DNA from 2 places in the Metallumcola ferriviriculae genome. Region 1 is predicted to be linked to the other one. Evidence: riboswitches for the same ligand, from Rfam matches in the RefSeq annotation. Region 1 holds a riboswitch; the other holds the start of a gene.
The links. A riboswitch is a leader RNA that binds a small molecule or an ion and turns the genes downstream of it on or off. The one in region 1 is predicted to bind cyclic di-GMP.

Region 1 (7,372 bases):
CCGTAGCTTGTCTTTTGCTTTAAGGGATTGATTTCTGCCACCAGCCGGTTTAAGTTATCGTACTTGAGACTGGTGGTGCTGCCCCCGGCATCCTCCACCGACAGCAGGTTTCCCACCCGGTCATAGTGGTAATTGGTGCTGTTACCCAGGGCATCGGTTACCTTAGTCAGGTTATTCCTGAAATCATAGCTGTATTGAGTGGTGTTACCCAGGGGGTTTGTCACTCCCGCTACATTTCCGGCAGCATCATAATCGTATTCGGTCACTGCTCCCAAGGCGTTGACGCTTTTTACAACTTGACCCAAGGCATCATACTGCAGCTTACTGACATTACCCAGGGCATCCTCCACCCTGACGGGATTTCCCAGTAAATCGTAGCTGTATTTGGTAATAGCGCTTTCCGGACCGGTCTCCCGGGTGACATTACCCATGAAATCATAGCGGTAGCTGCGGCTGTATCCCCGGGGGTCGGTCTCTTTAATGAGGCGGCCCAGGGGGTCATACTGAAAACTCGTTACATTGCCCACGGGGTCTACCTGCCCGGTCACTTCTCCCAGCTCGTTGTAGCGAAACTGTGTCGTCCTGTTGGCCGGCTCGGTAACAGTGACCAGCCTGTTGGCCAAATCGTAGCTGTAGGTGGTATTGTTTCCTTCGGGGTCCATTACCCGGATCAGGTTACCCCGGGAATCATAGTAGTAATGGGTGGTGCTGCCGTTTCTATCAGTGAGGCGGGTTATCTCTCCCCGGGAATTGTAGCGAAATGTTATGCTGCTGCCACTGGCGTCAGTCACTTCAGTGAGCATTCCTGTCTTATCATAGCTGTAGGTGGTGGTGTTTCCCTTGGCATCAGTTATCTGGGAAATGTCGCCTCTGAAGTTATAGCGGTAGATGGTGACATTCCCCTCCGGGTCGGTTATTTCAGATGTCCTGTTGGCATAGTCGTAGTTTATGCTGGTTACGTAACCCCGTCGGTCACTTTCACCATGTTTCCTAAGGCATCATATTCGTAAGTTATTTCTCCCCCGGCAGGGTCTATCTTTTTCACCAGGCGGCCGGCGGCATCATACTGGTAGGTGGTAGTATTTCCGAGGGCGTCGGTTACTTTAGTCAGGTTCCCCATAGCATCGTAGCGGTAATGGATTTTATTCCCCTTGGGATTGGTGACGGTGGTTAGCCGGTCAAACTGGTCATATTCAAAGGAGACCACACCGCCGTCGGGATTGATTACTTGGCTGCGGTTACCGTCGGCAGTATACTCCACTTTAGTAACGTGGCCGCCGGGCTCGGTGGTTTCTATTACCCGGCCCCGCTTGTCATACTTGAAGCTAAATGCGCTGCCTGAGCTGTCCATTACTGTCTCTACCAGCCCGCCCTGATTATAGCTGTAGGTCTTAGTGCCGCCGTCGGGGGCTGTCACCCGTTCCAGGCGCCCCAGGGCATTGTACTTGAAGCTGTAGCTGTTACCTTTGGCATCGATAATGGATGTCACCTTACCGGCGGCATTGTAGGTGTAGGTAGTGGTATTGCCCAGCACGTCGGTAACTGACTTAATGCGTCCCATTTCATCATACAGAAAAGAAGTCGTTTCGCCTCCGGGGTCAGTGCGAGATGTCATCCGGCCCATGCTGTCGTAGCTGAAGTTGGTCACCTCTCCTTTGGCATTGGTAACCGATATCAGGTTTCCGGCATCATCGTATGTATAACGGGTGGTGTTCCCCCTGGCATCGTTTGCCGTCAGCCGGTTACCGCCACTGTCGTAAGTATAGGTAACGGTATTGCCCAGGGCATCGGTTCTGGAGGTAAGGTTTCCGGCATCATCATAGGTAAACGTTACCTGGGAACCGTCGGGGTTAATCACCCTAGTGAGCTTATCAAATTTGTCCTCATAGAAATACCGGCTTGTCTTGCCGTCGGAATAGATTATCTTAGTTTTTCTGTACTTATCGTCATATTCGTACCGGGTGGTATTGCCGTCCTGGTCGGTGACAGCAGTGCGTTCTCCCTGCTCATTGTAGGTATAGGTCTTTATCCGGCCCAGGTTGTCTTTTTCCTTGATAATCTTTTTATCGGCATTCCAGTAGACTTTTTTCTCCAGGCCCCTGGCATCGGTGATTAAGGCATAGCTGAGGTCGCCTTCGGTGCCGTAGCTGAAGCTTTTTACAAGACTATTATCTGCTCTTTTGATGTGGCTAACTTTTCCCTGGCTGTTATACTGGTATTTAAAAGTCCTGCCCGCTTTGTCGGTAAAGGAGGTCAACCGGTGGCTTGAGTCGTAACTAAAGCTCTTACTGCTGCCGTCGGGGTAGGTAACTTTTTTCAGGTTCTGGGAACTATCATACTGGTATTTAGCCCGCCGGCCTGCAGGGTCGGTAATGCTTTTTACTAGGCCGCCTTGGGCCTCTACGTCCAGTACCCTGCCGGCGGTGTCGGTGATAGTATCAAGGGCCCCGTTTTGGTCATACTCAAAGCTCATGGCATGTCCCTGGGGACCGGTGAGGGACAGGAGCCTTCCGGCATCGGCCGCCTGGCTGCGCCAGGAGGCTTGATAGCCGTTGTATAGGTAGCTAAAGCCGTTTTTATCCTCAACCGTATATGTACCGTCTGCATTCCTGGTCAGGGTGGAGCCGCTGCCGCCCTTTTGGGTATATGTACCCTGATCCAGGGGATAGTAAATCAGCGGGTCCCCGTCATAGGAATCGACGATTAAGTCGGGATCGTCCTTGGTAAACTCGTAGCTGCGGTGCTGCCCGTCACCACGAAACTCCATGATGACAAAGTTCTGGTACATGCCCAGGTGCTGGTCAAAGGCGAGGTTCCAGCCGTAACCCAGCATTCCCTTGATCCCTTCCTGGCGCATATATGTACGGCTTATCCGCGGCGAAAAGCCTGAAGACGGGTAAGCGATATCGCTTTCACTGAGGGTGAGTATCCCGGTCACCGGGTCCACGTAGCCAAAGTCGGCATCACTTTTATTTACCGTGCCTAAATTCAAAGACGAAAAGCTTGGTGCTACGGAGGCCGGGTCTGGAAGTCCCTTTCCCGGGGGAGAAAGCATTTCCTCCCACCCTGCCAGACCCGTGAGTTCGTAGGGGTCAAACACAGGTGGTATTGAGCTTTGCTCTCTAATTGATGCTGGAATACTGCCTGCAGCCAGTGCCGGTGTAACCGTACCGGTAAACAGGATGGTTACTGCCAGAATTACAGAAAGGTATCGAACAAATTTTTTACTCTTTAGTCTCATTGACATCCCCTCCAAAAAAATACCGTGCCAAGGGATTACCTTGGCACGGTAAGAATAGACGCTGCCTTGGCAACCCGGCGATCGTAGCCTGATTCGGCCTTAGACCCGTAGTTTTGCGTCCCCCGCTTTCACGGGGTTTGCCTTTTTCTGGTATTTTATTCGATTGTTCTACTACGCTTCGATATATTTCCTTTTTTTTCCTGCTTTTTACAAATATTTTTTTGAATATTTTAGTAATTTAGTCTCCGTCCCAGCATATACCTCCTCCTAATGGCATAAAAAAACGGACTAGTAAAACCAGTCCAGGGCTTTTATTTAGGATACTAAAAAAATATCCAATCGCCCAAGTGAAAATATCATGAACATTTCTGCTGACCATCTGCCTAACCCCTTAATCTTTGTCAACAACTCCAACACTTCTTTATCGGACAGATCGTGCATGCTCTTAAAGTTTTATTTACCACTTAGAACAGTGTCTGATAGGTACTTTGTATACGAAATCTTTTGCCTGGATAGCCACATTGACCTTAATTTATCGTCTTGAATTACACCTCTTTACTAAACAAAAAGTATAATTCCATTATACCTGCTACTACAATTTCTAAAGAGGTAGCTGGTATGCAGGTTTAATTAATCCTGCTGGCTTAGAAACTTTTCTCACTAAACTTGAGTTGCTTTTTATCAAGTTTCCCCACGGGTGTATAAGGCATATCATCAACGAATGCTATGTCTTTTGGCATTTGAAACCTTGCAACTCTGGGGCCTAACCACTGGAAAAGTTCCTCTTTTGTTACGGTAGCATTTGCTGCGGGAAGCACGAATGCTTTTAACCTCTGCCCAAACTTTTCATCACTAACCCCAATAACTGCAGCTTCTTCTACTTCAGGGTGGTTTAAAAGTATTTGTTCAAGTTCAATTGGGTAAACATTTTCACCGGCTGAAACAACCATATCATCCACTCTTCCACAAAGATAATAATGGCCACGACTATCTTTATAACCTAAATCACCTGTTTCCAACCAACAGTTATTTTGGTTACTCATCGACCACCTATTTTTGATGCAGAATTGGCCTACCTCACCTGCTTCTACTTCATTTTTGTGCTGGTCCAATACTTTTAACCGAACCCCGTCTATTTTTTTACCAATTGTCTCAGCTGAATAGGATAGATCTTGTGGTGTTGCTATCACATTTAGTCCAGCTTCCGAAGTGCCATAGAGATTGTATAAGACACTACCCAATTTGTTCATAGTCTCACCTACAAGTCTCGGATTCAGTTGTGCACCTCCTGAGGCTATACAGGCAAGGGAATTTAAGTCTTCGACGTTATTATTTAACATCTTGTCTATCATTAGTGGCACTACGGTTACAACTTCAACATTGTGTTCCCGAATCAGTGAACATGCTCTTTGGGCATCAAATCCATTACTGATGACAATTTTTCTTCCCAAAGCAATAAGTACAAATAATATACCTACACCGTAGCCGTGATAAATAGGAGTGGCAATATAAGCGGTGCGATAATTTAGCAGCTTCAGCCTGGTTATTAGGGCTAAGAATGGATTTAGGAAGTTTAGAAGAGACGGTTTATATGGGGCTGCTTTGGGATCTCCCGTGGTCCCGCCCGTTAGTATTACAAGTTTACCGGGTGAAGAACGTTTGATTTCTTGTTGTTCACTTACTGAATTAAGCAAATTGCTTATTGCCGGCAGGTCGGTATGGTAACTTAAAACTACCCCGTTAGCATAGTCTGACTGCTTAACTAAGGAGTCCAATTGGAAATCATATATAAGCAAGTTAAAATCATATCGCTTTATTAAGTTGTTAAACTGGTGCTTACTAATTTCTGCGTTAAGTAAGTATACATCTACTCCCAGCAAAGATAACGCAAATATGGCTTTAATCAACGAAGCATGGTTTTTACACATAATGCCTACTTTATTACCGCTGCTAAGCTGATATCTTTCATTAAATATAGCGGAAAGCTTTTTCGACTGCAATAATAACTGCTGATAATTTAAGGTTTCATGGTCATCCACCACTGCAACCTTATCAGAGTATACCCTTTCTGCAAAAGACAGCAGGGGCATTAAGTTTATCCCGTATTTGTGAATGGCAGCTATTAAGCTATACAACCCCAATGGAGAAAATAATTTAACTCTGAATAAAACATATATAAGTTTAAATACCTGCAATATCACTTCCCCCTTTTTCTTAGAATAGTGGGAATGGATAATTCCCATACCCCTCTAAGAAACACTGAGGCAATACGGCCAAAAATTAACCACCATGGCATATACCTCTTCCGTTGAGTATACATTGCTTTGCCAATGATTTTGGCCACATGGTTCGGACACATGACAGGCATCTTTTGGTAAGCCGCTGTCGGCTTAATCATGGGTGTATTTACTAGCGGAAGGTAGATAGATGTGGTTGATATTCCAGCAGCGTTCAATTCAGGCCCAGCAGATTGATACCACGTATCAAACGCCGCCTTGGAAGCCTGGTAAGCAGCCCAATAGGGGAAGGGTATTAGCAATACATTAATAGTAGATATATTGATGATCTGGCCTTGATTTTTTCTAAGCATCGGAATTATAGACAATAGCAGTTGAACAGGTGCAAAATAATTGATAGCCATAGTTCGAGTGAAGTCGTGAAACCGGTCCAGCGAGTCGTTAATTGATCGCCGGATAGATATGCCTGCATTGTTTACTACTATGTCTATACCGTTAGGCATCTGGTGAATAAATTTTAGCAAGCCCTCCATCTCTTCCATGTTTCTTAGGTCAGCCCTATAAATACTCACTCTGGCAGTTTTCTTTTCTATCTCATTTTTAATTGTTAAAAGTTTTTCCTCTGTTCTAGCAACTAAGAGTAAACGGGTATTGGTGTCTGCCAGAAGATAAGCTAATTTCTCCCCTATACCGGAGCTTGCACCTGTGATTAAAACAGTCTTCTCGTCTAAACTGTTCCTAAGTTTCTTTTGGTTCAAATACGTAGGCGGAAACAATATGTTTTCTAGAATGTTATTTTTTTGCATAGTAGCCCCTTTACATGTGCGCTTTTCTTAAGAACTATTTCAGGACGAGCCCCTACCTCGCCCTGATAAATAACGGATTCTTTTTATATGCTTTCCAAAGATTATTCCTCCCTTAGCGTCGCATTATGGACAAGTCCTTCCCAACACTATTAATGATTAATAGGCATTGACTTTACTACCATCTTCTCAGCAGCTAGACGGATAGTATCAAGCTTATAATCCCTATTTTTACGGGTTATTCCTATTAAGTCAAATCTCTCAGACCGCATATGTCCGAACAACCTTTCCATGGATGAAAGACATGTAAGAGTGCCGTTACCAGTACCACCGGCAGCTGCTACGGCAATATACGGTTTATTTGCTGTTTTATTGTTCCCTTCTCTATTACTTGCCTCGCACCGTCGTAAACGGTCTGTAAACATCTTAGCGGATTCACTCATTTCTCCCCAGTATACAGGTGTAACCATTACGTAGCCATCCGCTTCATCTACAAATTTATGCAAATCCTGAAAATCGTCTTGTACTTTGCATCGATGCTCTTTGAGGCAGTTTCCCCAGCCGTTACCACAGGCCTGGCATTGAGAAATTTCCAGGTCATTTAACCGTACCATTCTGACATTTCCGCCGGCCGCCTCCACTCCCTGCTTAGCTGCTTCGGCACAGGCGGCAGTCAGACCATTCTTATTGGGACTAGCAGTGATAATCAGTACTTTCATGTATATATTTCCCCCTTACTTTTTGTGATCTATATTTACTTCAAAGGATGTGTACTCTTTACCTGTCTTTCTCTTATCTTTATAGTTCTCTATCGCCGGTATAATTTCGCCCGGAGGTCGTATTTTTAAAGGAACAATATGGGAAACATTATGCTTCATCAAAAGAATCTTGGTGTGCAGCCCTCAGCATGCATCTAAAAAAAATTTTGTGATAAAGTAAAGGTCTGTGAGTTTGCCACAAACCTTTCCAAAATACATTCACATTTTCTGAAAACTATATTTTACGCAAATCCATTCCTTGAGTAGCGTAGAGAACAGCACGCTCCAGTGCTTCCTGACGATGAACATGAGCTCTTTTATATTCCTCACTCC
Region 2 (7,372 bases), 760 kb from region 1:
CATCTTTAATGATCTATTGCCCCTTTTTTATCGCCTTTATGGTAATAACCGATGCCGTAGCTCGAAAGGCCAGTAAAAAAAGCTGGGAAGATTGGGATGATTAAATCATATACTGGATGTGAGCAATATGAAGAACATTAAAATGAAAATGGCTCGAGTGGAAAAAGACCTGTCCCAAGAAGAGTTGGCAAAAATAGTTGGAGTATCAAGACAAACAATAGGTCTGATTGAGTCGGGGAAATACAATCCTACCCTCAATTTATGTATCTCGATTTGTAAAGCACTGTCTAAAACACTCAACGATCTGTTTTGGGAAGATTAGTTTATCCAGGCATGACTACTGACAGATATTAGTTTGAATTCGTAATTTAGGGGGCATAAATTTTGAAAAGGCAATTTGACGAGCGTATTGTGGAAACCAAAAGGAAAATTAGTTCCAGGGCATTTTATATTATGCTATGGGGTTTCCTGGTTGTTACCCTTTACCGGCAGTTTTATCTTAACCAGGAATTCAGTGACTATGGTGACTATTTTATTATCTGGATCGCTGCTTCGTTTTATGTTGCTTTTGGCGAGGTTCTGCAGGGAGTTAATCCCTTTGGTAGCAGCCGCTACAAGTTTTGGGCGGTGCCATTGATGATGGCAGGCTCAATCTTAGCAGTACAGATTTTCCAGGGAACAGTGGTATCGTTTGTAGAAGGGGTTCTTACATTTGTTATAGCTTTAATTTGCAGCAGCGTGACATTGTATGTCTTGTTCCTTCTTTACCGGCGGTGGGAAAAAAGAAATGTCGATAGTGATTAGTATATTTAGGGGGGGTATAAAAATGAAAACAGCTCTTACGGGCAGCGCGATAATTTGGGCGGCAGTTATTTTTGGTGCGGCTGTTGCGGCACCCGAATCTTTCGGTAAACTGATACCAATATTAGGCGGCGGTGCTGCCGCGCATGTAATAATTTTGGGTAGTCTCGCTCGTAAAAAGGTCTAGTGCCGGACAATATTACGTATCTATAACGCGGTGTTTGGCAAGCCAATAGCTTACGGGTTTCAACAAATGTTGAAGCCCTTTTTGTTGTTTATTATTAAATGGTTGGTAACAGGGCTACTCCTTAATGCTCCCCTCTACTTTAGAACGACAACAAAAAGATTTCTATCCCATTTAGAATTAGAAAACCCAATACTGTGGATAATATTTGGTGAGGCCACACTAGAATTAATCCAGGAGGCGCGCTTAGTGAATCAAGGTTTAATCACCTCTCACCAAATATTAATGATCATTACCGGTACTGTAATCGGTACATTTGCCCGGACAATCACTCTAAAAGAGGATTATCGGCAGTACCCCAGCTACCCCAACGGATATCTAATTCACCTTGTAATAGGATTTATTGCAGCTGCTTTAGGTGCAGTTGCTATTCCTGCTTTGGTAACAAAGAACTTCGTCGCTGTGACTTTTCTCGCTTTGGCAATCCAGCAGTTTCGGGAAGTAAGAAAAATGGAAGCGACAAGCCTGGCAAACTTGGAGCAGACTGAGTTCACAAAGCGGGGAGCAGCATACATTGACGGTATTTCTAAAACATTTGAGGCCCGAAACTACGTCGCCCTGCTGGTATCCTTCAGCACCAGTCTGACAATGCAATTTTTTAACAAGTTATGGTTGGTATTAGACATGGGTATTGGCATCGCAGTGGGACTGACAGTGCTCTACCTGCTTCACCGGCTTTCCAAGGGTAAAACGGTAGGTGATATAGCTGACGTTAAAGAAGCAAAGATAACCATGAAGAACGATGAGTTATATGTTGATGATATCTACGTTACCAATCTTGTCGGTCTCGAGCGGGGGCAGCAATTGGTTTCCGAAGAAGGGCTGGCAGTAATCATCTACCCTCGGGAAGAGCGTTTCCGCATCATGCTGGACAATTTCGGCCAAAGGCAGGCCATACTTTTTGATGCCGCCCGATCCCTGGGGGTAAAAAGATATAGTTTTACCCGTAAAGATTATCAAAAGGGCCGCCTGGTCATCATGATAGTGCCTATTGAGGGCGAAATTGAACGCATGATTCGAACGGTTAAGAACACTCCATTATTGGAAGCCATTCGGAAAACACCACATGTAATGGATACCAATCTGGCAGGGAGGGAATAATCCGTGAGCGAAAATATAGGAAAACCTAAGGCAGAAATTTTGGCTATAATCACTTTAAATAAAGAACGGGTGTTAGGCGGTAAGCAGCTGACCCTGTTAGCCCAAAATGAAGAGGAACAAAAAAATATGACTCTGGAAATTGCCAAAGGAATTAAGGCAGATGTGATAAAGATGAAAACCGGAGATTACTTGATAGTACAGGTATAAAACCACAGTGAAAACTATCAGGCCAACGGGCAAACCGCTGGCCTTTTTTGTAAGTTGTAAATTTAGGTTATGGATAGTTTCCTATTAAGTGCGAATGGCATGAAATTCTTTTATTTTTTAGCTCGATTGCCCGGCCAATACAGCTTTCACTGCATTTTTTATTTCTTCATAACCGGTACACCTACAGAGATTTGATTGCAGCCAGGCCTGGATAGTTAGGTCGTCCGCATCGGGATGAATTGTTGCTAACGAGTGACATACCATTAAAAATCCTGAGGTACAATAGCCGCATTGAAACGCCCAATTGTCTACAAAAGCTTGTTGGACAAGGGCCCCTTGTAACCCTTCCACAGTAGTTATCTCATGATCCACCGCCTCTACTGCCAGCATCAGACAGGACTTGATGGGCCAACCATCAACCAGCACCGTACATGCACCGCAATCCCCGTTTTCACAGCCTGGCTTTGGTCCGGTAAGGCCTAATTGGTTACGAAGAGCGTGAAGCAGTGGCAGTATCGCTTCATGATAAATAATGGTGCCGGCGATATTTCCCCCCAAGGTAATTTTACCCTGGACCGAATGATCAGCAATCCTTCCTCCTGCAGCACCCAGCATGGGGAATAAGCCGGACTCGCCAATGTCCGTCAAGGTTACGCCTGCGCCGATTACTAATTGATCTCCCTCAAATTCCATCTTTCTGCATTCGGGAATTCCCTTGATGTCAATCACAGCCTTAGTAAAGAAATTATTTACCCTGGCCATGGTAATTATCTCCGTACCGCCGCCGTAATAGACCGGCTTTTTCCCCTCCGATTCCAAAACACGATATATTTCCAGGGCCTCTTCAAGGAATTCCGGCTTATAGTATTCAAAATCATGAGCTATCACTGCATGCTACCCCCTTTTTGTTTCCATATGGCTTCCGGAGTAAGCGGCAAAAAGTTTAGCTCAACCTGGGCTGCAGATGATAGTGCATTGGCCAATGCCCCTCCCATAAGTAAAATCACGCTGATTAACTTCACGGAGTTCCGCCAAGTTGGATCGAAGTACTGAAAAACTACTTTTCCTTCATTCTGGTAGAAGCTGATGGCGCTGCCGACTATATATGAAGAAGCACTACAGGATATTGACACTTATGCCGATTGGAAGCAAAATTTTTTCTCAATTAAATCCAACGACTGAGTTAGCTATCGAAAGTTTAGATATACGCTCCGTTAAGGACATAGCAACTTTAAAGGGCTTTTAGACAAGTTACAAGTGACCCTGCAGCTCGCCGCCGCAGGGTCACTTAATATTAGTATCATTTAATTCTTCTGTCATTTAGGAAATTGTCACTCCTTTGTCACCGGTTAGATACCCGGTATTGATACCCCTTTTTCAGCCAAAAAGTTTACCTTTAAGTACCTCCCAGCTGCCTAATGCTGAAGCAGCTACAAGCAAGCTGTTTAGAAAATAAAGAAGTAAATCCCGTAGATTGAACTGGCCCGTGGCCATAGATGTAGAAATAATAATCAAGTATGCTACTGCCAAGGCCATCCAGCGTGTTGGCACACTTCTTATCGGTCCCATTCCTTTTAAAAATTCCACAACCAAAACAGTCGCTGTAACCGCACCGGCCAAAGTACCTAAAATACCATAGGTAAACATTTAAATTCACCCCCCTCCAAAGTTTTTTAAGTAAGTTCACCTTACCCATACCTTGATGAGAGTTAAACTAGGGGTCTAAATAAAGCTTATCATAACCATGGAATGCCCGCTTCTAACCTTGTACCAAACCTCCATTTGCTTGTCTAAAACTTCACATATATACACCGAATCTAAAAGTATTAAAAGAGCAAGTTCTAAGTCGGGCGGCGATGAAGGTGGTACTATTAGGATAAACCGCAGAAAATAGGGCTTTATCACTCTAAATGTAGGAAATAAAACCTATCTTCTTGCAGGAAAAATATACCTAATAATGGAATTTACCTAAGTAAGAGAATACAAATCTATCTCGATAATGGCAAACTCGCTAAAAAGCGGGGGCGCAAAGCTATAGGGCCTAAACCCTTAGGGGCATGGCAGCCAGTTGCCGAAGGATGTGCAGACTAATGAGGCTATCCTTTCGGGTAGTTTTTTTCATTGAAGGTAATTTTGACGGAGGTGAACAGGTTGAGCACAGTTGCAATTAAAAAATCTGATAAACCTATAAATTCCATCAGAAAAAAGATTATAAATAAACTTGCATTAAAAATCGAACGTAACCTCATCTTTCTTGAAACAAATGATATTGTCTTTATTAGCCGCAAAAATAGGAAGACTATAATCTATGCTACCGATGGCAATGCAATATACATTAATGAAACTCTGGAAAACCTCGAACAACGCTTGAGCCAGGAAACATTCTTCCGATCACACAAAAGTTATATCATTAACCTCGATAAAGTCGTGGAAATTCAGCCTTGGTCCCGAGGAAGTTATCTTGTAATTTTCAGTAAAACAAGGAATGTGGCGTACATGACTGCCGATAAATATAAAAAATTACAGGAAACTTTAAACCTGGAATAAACCCTTTCGGAGAATTAATCCTTTTTTGGTAGAAACATTTTGAAACCTAACTACCCCAAATGCAAATACTATAGAAAAGTCATTTAAATGGAGGTGCTTAACCGCATGAAAACTCGTAATACCACAAGCTGGGTAGTTACAGGTTTAGGAGCTGCCGTAACCACTGTCGGCGTGACAGCCTTTTCCGGGCCAATTGCTGCCGGGATAGCTGGATTTGGTGCAGCTCATGTTGTCCTTGGCGTTTTAGACATGTACAGACCTACTATTAAAAACAGATAATAAAATAGGTGATCCCCTGTAGTTGCCTTTAGCTGCCGGGGATCACCTATTTTTTATCAAAATCAATTACATTTCTAAGTTATTTCCCAATAATCCTAACCTCATGACGCGGTCAATAAAAAAAATACGGGGAGTTTCCCGCAATTTTTCTCTACCCATGGCACTTCTGGCAAATATCTCTAGACGGCAATTTGTCATTTTTATCTGGGTCATGCCCAATACCCTTATGGCAGCTGACACAGGTGAATTCCATTGCGAAGTGCTTTTCGTTGTGAGGGCCGCCCTTACCTTTAATATCGTGGCAGGCTAGGCACCTTTGAGAAAATTCCCAGGTATCCGCTTCGGCTTTCGGCTCGATCTGGGGGTTAGTAAAATGTACGTATACTTCCCGTAATCCCTTTGCCTTAGTCCTTATTAAGCCGTCTATTCCGGGTTCAGCGTGGCATTTGAGGCATGAAATATCCTGATGAAAGCCGGTCTGCCATGCTTCATAGACCATGCCCATCTCATGGCAGTTGTAGCAAAAGCGCGGCTGCGAAGAAAATTCCACACCAAGAATTGTCACTGCGATAAGTAAAAATCCCGAAACCAGGATTATCAATTTTAAATTTCTTTTAGCCACTTTACTGCCTCCCATTTTTGTGCTTTATCTAGTCTTAATTTTCCCTGATTGGCATAAAGCAGACTGCAAAGTATTTGACATAGATGCAAAGTAATTCAATATAAAAGAAAATCTTGTTTTTTTGGAATTATTCTCTAGACAAGTTTGTTGGCCACGGTCAAAACGCTGAATTATATGTCGAATACTGTCTATACTAATGGCAAACGCCGCGTTGAAGGAGCTTTTGGTGCATGATCAAATTCTTATTAAAAGCATTGGGGTATCTCGGCATTATTTTTCTTTTTGGCATAGCTGCATTTTTTGCAACTTATGGGGCTACATCCTCCACCGATTTTTGTAAAAGCTGCCACGAAGTTAAACCGTTTGTAGAGTCTTGGGAGCAGTCCCCGCATCAGGAAGTTCACTGTTTCGGCTGTCACGAGTACCAGCGGCCAGGAGGCTTCATCGAGTCAAAAGCACGAGGGTTAAGCTATCTTGTCGCCTATTATACCCAAAAAGACCCTATACCTGTGAAAGGTATTTTTTATGAAAGCAAGTGCATCTCGTGCCATTTAGGCAGCAATAAGGATTTTCCTGAAGCACCGCTCCTGCCCAAAGAGCCTGTGGATCATGGAGACCTTATCACCCGGCAACGACCGTGTACTGAATGTCATCAGAACACCGGCCATGAACATTACTTTGGTCTCGAAGAAAGATTGGCTAAGTAAAAATCCTTGGCTTAAGCAGGTCCAAATTTAATGAAGGCTTGGCGCATACTGCCTTCACGCACAGCCGGGTTCAGCGGGTGTGGCAGTATTCCTGACCGGCATAGACGAAAAAAGAGAGCGGCTTTGCTTTTTAGCCGCTCTCTTTCCGATTGCATTATTATTTTGTTTAGCCCAACATTTTTTCCAAATCAGCTTTTGCATCGCCACTGGTGAGCTGTAGATTGAAGTTGTCCTGCAGCACTTTTACTACTCCTTCAGTGAGGAATTCCGGTGCTTTAGGCCCTACGTAAACGTTCTTAACTCCAAGGCTAAATAATCCTAAGAGAATAGCCACGGCCTTTTGCTCAAACCAGGAAAGTACGATGGACAGCGGCAGATCGTTGACACCGCAGTCAAAAGCATCAGCAAGAGCCAGGGCAATTTTCACCGCAGAGCCGGAGTTATTACACTGCCCTAAATCAATTAGACGGGGAATGCCATCAATGTCACCAAAGTCAAGGTCGTTAAAACGGAACTTACCGCAGGAAGTGGTCAGAATTACACAGTCCTTGGGTATCGCTTGTGCAAGTTCTCGGTAATAATCATGACCCTTTAGCGGTGTATCGCAGCCGGCAACGACAAAGAATCTTCTAATCTTACCAGCTTTCACAGCTTCAACAATCTTGCCTGCCAATGGCAGCACATTCTCATGATGGAAGCCAGTCATAAGACTTTTCTCGGATTCTACGTTGACAGCAGGCAGCGATAGTGCCTGCTCGATTACTGGCGTGAAGTCATCATTCTCGATCTTTTGTACCCCTTCCAAGCCGGCAATACCATACGTAAAGAAGCGGCCACCGTAATTGCTGCTTTCCCGTACCGGTA

Region 2: another riboswitch for cyclic di-GMP. It lies ahead of MFMK1_RS07405 (LytR/AlgR family response regulator transcription factor); the one in region 1 lies ahead of MFMK1_RS11255 (DUF6531 domain-containing protein).

The regions. Positions count from the first base shown of each region.
Region 1 is NZ_CP121694.1:2,249,483-2,256,854, forward strand. Features, by position in the region: gene MFMK1_RS11245 (RHS repeat-associated core domain-containing protein) at 1-950, opposite strand, end outside; gene MFMK1_RS11255 (DUF6531 domain-containing protein) at 956-3,241, opposite strand; cyclic di-GMP riboswitch class I at 3,307-3,393, opposite strand; gene MFMK1_RS11260 (AMP-binding protein) at 3,886-5,484, opposite strand; gene MFMK1_RS11265 (SDR family NAD(P)-dependent oxidoreductase) at 5,439-6,284, opposite strand; gene MFMK1_RS11270 (flavodoxin family protein) at 6,434-7,000, opposite strand; gene MFMK1_RS11275 (DUF1330 domain-containing protein) at 7,275-7,372, opposite strand, start outside.
Region 2 is NZ_CP121694.1:1,485,642-1,493,013, reverse strand. Features, by position in the region: gene MFMK1_RS07455 (hypothetical protein) at 1-104, shown strand, start outside; gene MFMK1_RS07450 (helix-turn-helix transcriptional regulator) at 128-322, shown strand; gene MFMK1_RS07445 (DUF6773 family protein) at 385-804, shown strand; gene MFMK1_RS07440 (hypothetical protein) at 827-988, shown strand; gene MFMK1_RS07435 (YIEGIA family protein) at 1,235-2,146, shown strand; gene MFMK1_RS07430 (capping complex subunit for YIEGIA) at 2,150-2,353, shown strand; gene MFMK1_RS18470 (2Fe-2S iron-sulfur cluster-binding protein) at 2,471-3,241, opposite strand; gene MFMK1_RS07415 (hypothetical protein) at 3,238-3,375, opposite strand; gene MFMK1_RS07410 (hypothetical protein) at 3,731-4,000, opposite strand; cyclic di-GMP riboswitch class I at 4,345-4,429, shown strand; gene MFMK1_RS07405 (LytR/AlgR family response regulator transcription factor) at 4,505-4,900, shown strand; gene MFMK1_RS07400 (hypothetical protein) at 5,006-5,179, shown strand; gene MFMK1_RS07395 (cytochrome c3 family protein) at 5,331-5,801, opposite strand; gene MFMK1_RS07390 (NapC/NirT family cytochrome c) at 6,032-6,508, shown strand; gene hcp (hydroxylamine reductase) at 6,675-7,372, opposite strand, start outside.